One region of the Microbacterium sp. SCN 69-37 genome, then DNA from elsewhere that is predicted to be linked to it. Evidence: predicted binding sites of a transcription regulator. Region 1 holds the regulator's gene; the other holds the start of a gene.
What was found. The regulator HrcA, encoded in region 1, represses chaperone genes, less so after heat shock. The targets are predictions, from matches to a motif close to TTNGCACTCGNNNNNNNCGAGTGCNAA.

Region 1 (2,182 bases):
TGTCGCCGAATCCGCCGAAGCCTGCGCCGCCTCCGCCGAAGGGCGAGCTGTCGCCGCCCATGTCGTAGCGCTGGCGCTGCTCCGGGTCGCTGAGGACGTCGTAGGCGTGGGTCACGAGCTTGAAGCGCTCGGACGCGTCCGCTCCCGGGTTGACATCGGGGTGCAGTTCGCGCGCGAGACGCCGATACGCCTTCTTGATCTCGTCGGGGCTCGCATCGCGGGATACGCCCAGGACTTCGTAGTGGTCGGCCACAATCGCCTTTCCTGCCCTTGCGGGCGCGGGTCGGTGTTCGGGAGCGGATCGCTCAGCGGGACGTGTCGTCCTCGTCGAGCAGTCGGCTCAGATAGTGCGCGACGGCGCGGACCGCCGCGAGGTTGGTGGGGTAGTCCATGCGGGTGGGGCCGAGAAGGCCGACGCGGGCGCGGGTGCCCGTTGCGTCGTACTCGCTCGTGAGGACGGCGGCCTCCGTCAGTCCGAAAGGCTCGTTCTCCCGACCGATGCTCGCGGCGAGACCGTGCTCGTCGGCGACCATCTCGCCCATCAGACGCAGCAGGGTGACCTGCTCCTCGATGGCCTCCAGCAGCGGGTAGATGCTGCCGCGGAAGTCGCCCTCGCGCCGCGCGAGGGTCGCACTTCCGGCCATCACGAGCCGGTCCTGTCGGAAGTCCTCGAGCTCCTCGCCCACGATGCGCGCGGCGGTGCGCAACGCGGCGTCGATGCGGGTGCCGTCGGCAGCGGATGCCGAGAGAGCCTCGATGGCGGCCGCGGCCTCGCCGACGGGCTTGCCCGTGACCAGCCGCGCGATCGCGGTCTTGACCTGTCGGGCGGCATCCTCGGTGAGCTCCTCGGCCAGGAAGGCCACGCGCTGGGAGACTCGCCCGGTGTCGGTGACGACGATGACCACCACGCGCGGGCCGCCCAGATGGACGAACTCGACGTGCGTGACGTTCGCGCGCGCGAACGACGGATACTGCACGATGGCGACCTGTCCGGTGAGCTGCGTGAGGGCGCGCACGGTGCGCATCAGGAGCTCGTCGAGATCGCCCGGATCGCTGAGGAACGACGAGATCGCCGAGCGCTGCGCCGTGGACAACGGCCGCAGGTCGGCGAGATGGTCGACGAACACGCGGTAGCCCTTGTCGGTGGGTACGCGTCCGGAGGACGTGTGCGGCGCGGCGATGAGCTCCTCGTCCTCCAGGAGCGCCATATCGTTGCGGATGGTCGCCGCGGACACGCCGAACTGGTGACGTTCGACGATCGCCTTGCTGCCGACGGGCTCATGGGTGTCGACGTAGTCCTGCACGATCGCGCGGAGGACCTGCAGGCCGCGTTCCGAGACCATCGCTCCTCCTTGTTGGCACTCAGGGTCGTCGAGTGCCAATATTACCGCGATCGCGCGGTCAGGCGGTGAGGGCGCGCACCACGGCATCCGCCAGCAGGCGGCCGCGGCGGGTGAGGACGACGCGGCCGCGCACGGCGGAGGACCCGTCGATGAGCCCGTCGGCGATGAGTGCCGCGATCGCGTGACGACCCTCTCCGGTCAGCTCGGACACCGCGATGCCCTCCGCGATGCGCGAGCGCAGCAGGACGTCCTCGAGTCGCCGCGCAGCGGCATCCGGGCGCTCGCGAGCAGCCGCAGGAGAGGTGCCGGCGGCGAGGCGCTGTGCGTATGCCGCGGGGTGCTTGACGTTCCACCATCGCAGCCCGTCGACATGACTGTGCGCCCCCGGCCCGTAGCCCCACCAATCCGTGCCGCGCCAGTATGCGAGGTTGTGGCGAGAGCGGTGGGCGGTGTCCGTCGCCCAGTTCGACACCTCGTACCAGCCGAACCCGCTCGATGCGAACGCCTCGTCGGCCAGCTCGTACATGTCGGCCTGGAGGTCGTCATCCGGCGCGGCGACCTCTCCGCGGCGGATCTGGCGCTCGAGCTTCGTGCCCTCTTCGATGATGAGCGCGTACGCGGAGATGTGGTCGGGTGCGAGCGCCACGGCCGCCTCGACCGAACGACGCCAGTCGTCCAACGACTCCCCCGGCGCGCCGTAGATCAGATCGACGCTCACATCGAGGCCGGCCGAGCGCCCGGCGTCGACGGCCGTCTGCACGCCGGCCGGATCGTGGGTGCGCTCGAGTGCGGCGAGCACGTGGGGCACGGCCGACTGCATGCCGATCGACATGCGGGTC
Region 2 (2,182 bases), on a different contig from region 1:
CGGCGCGGACCAGCGCGACTCCCCGCGAGGGATCGTGTCGGATGTGCGCGGCGCTCAGGCGCACAACATCCCAGCCGAGGTTCACGTAGTCGGAGTACTTCTCGAGGTCGCGCACCCACTGGCGACGCGAGGTGCGGTGGTGATCGCCCTCGATCTCGACCGCGACCCGGTGCGTCACGAACGCGCCATCGCTGATGCCGAGCAGCCGACCGTCGGGCGCGCGCACCTCCACGTCGAGCTCGGGCTCCGGCAGGCCCGTCCCGATGAGCGACAGTCGCCAGTCCGTCTCGAGCGGCGACATGCTGCCGGTGCGCAGCAGGGGAAGCGCGGCACGGAGCTTCGCGATTCCGCAACGGCGGCCTGCGGAGACAGCCGCGGCCAGCTTCTCGAGTCCGGCGTGTTGAGCGTCGGGCCGACGCCGCCCCCATCCGTCGCGGGGCACGCGGATGATCGCATCACCGATCACCACCAGGTCTCGAACCGTGTGCTCGCGGGCGAGCATCGCCCAGGCGGAGGCGGGCGTCGCGACCGGAAGGCCCGCCCGGACGGTGGTGTGAACGAGCATCGGGCTGATCTGCACGGCGGTGATGCCCGTCCGCCGGAGCGCACGGTGTGGCGCGGGAACGGCGACGTCGAGGTCGGCGGATGCCGCGGCATCCGCGTCGGGGAAGGGGAGCCCGTGGATCGCGAGCGCCGTCGTCCCGGTGTAGAACGCAGGGGGCGGCAGCACGAGTGCGTGGGCGCGGACGCGACCCAGGATGTTGCGCCGGGCGATCTCGTCCGGCGTGTCCTCGTCGTGCGGTGCGGCGCCGTCCGTGTCGCGCCGGACGCGGACTCCGCGGAAGGGTGCGTCGAGGTCGCGAGCCGAGAGGCGCCCGCGAGTGACGCCGGCCGTCGACGCGTCGGCAGCGGTGAACACCTGCGGCAATGTCGGCGGGAGTGGTCGGGGTGGGCGCGGCATCCGCTCATGCTGGGCCCATCTCCTGATGCCGTGGACACCGTCCGCCGGTTCGTGGAGAACTGGCGCTGTTGCCGCACGTGGGGAGGAAGGGTTCCGTGTGCTGAATGGGCGGCGGCGCCGGAAACAGCAGTGCGGGTTCCGGCGCGAGGGCCAGGTGAACGGCGCACAGCGATCGCTCGCGTTCGCTGTGCGTGAACCGTTGGCACTCTCCTGTGTCGAGTGCTAATCTGATGCTAGTTGAGTCGATGAGGCTCAACTTTGACAGACCCTCATAGTGACACAGGACAAGGAGAGAAAAATGGCCACGTATGACCCGTTCCGTGACCTCGACCGCATCGCGTCGGGCCTCTTCGACACGCGCCGGGGACCCCGCCGGATGCCGATGGACCTCTACCGCGACGGCGACCACTACGTGCTCAGCGCCGACCTTCCGGGAATCGACCCGGGCTCGGTCGACATCGATGTGGACGGCCAGCTGCTGACCATCCGCGCCGAGCGCACGCTGAGCGAGGGCGACGGCGTGAAGTGGATCACGCGCGAGCGTGAGACCGCGAGCTTCCTGCGCCAGCTGAACCTCGGTCAGGGAATCGACACCGACGGCATCACCGCGACGTACAGCAACGGCGTGCTGACGGTCACGATTCCCGTGAGCGAGAAGGCGAAGCCGCGCAAGGTCCAGGTCGTCGCCGACGGCGGTGCGCCCACGATCCAGGCGCACGAGTCGGCGCAGGAGCCGCACCCGGTCGAGCAGTAGTGCCGGTCCGCGCACCCGCGCACAACCGCCCCGTGTCCGCGAGGACCGGGGCGGTTCGCGCCTGCGCGCTAGTGTCGAAGCACCCACCGGAAGCACCAGCACTCGGAACGTCAGCAAGGATGCCGATGACCGCACCCCCCGTCGCGCGCGAGCGCGAGATCACCGAACCCGTCGCCCTCACCGGTCCCGATGGTCGACTCAACCCGGCGGCGATCGGCTTCGCCCGCGCGCCGCTCATCGACACCCGTGGCATCGGGCGCGGACGTTTCGTCCGCTCGTGGGGACGCAACAAGCGCTGGGAGTACTGGAACGTCATGACTCCCACGCACATCGTCTCGCTCACGGTGTCGTCGTTGGACTATGCGGCCGTGCACGAAGTGTGGATCCACGATCGCGCCAAGACCCGTTCGTGGGGTCGCAGCGTCACGGTGCTGCCGTCGCGGGAGGTGTCGCTGCCCGCCTCGCTG

Region 2: the regulator HrcA is predicted to act here: its motif matches at 1,161-1,187, upstream of ABS64_RS13115 (Hsp20/alpha crystallin family protein).

What each region holds. Positions count from the first base shown of each region.
Region 1 is NZ_MEEL01000038.1:21,830-24,011, forward strand. Features, by position in the region: gene dnaJ (molecular chaperone DnaJ) at 1-253, opposite strand, end outside; gene hrcA (heat-inducible transcriptional repressor HrcA) at 306-1,343, opposite strand; gene hemW (radical SAM family heme chaperone HemW) at 1,402-2,182, opposite strand, start outside.
Region 2 is NZ_MEEL01000048.1:8,488-10,669, forward strand. Features, by position in the region: gene ABS64_RS13110 (hypothetical protein) at 1-919, opposite strand, end outside; gene ABS64_RS13115 (Hsp20/alpha crystallin family protein) at 1,260-1,715, shown strand; gene ABS64_RS13120 (DUF2804 domain-containing protein) at 1,841-2,182, shown strand, end outside.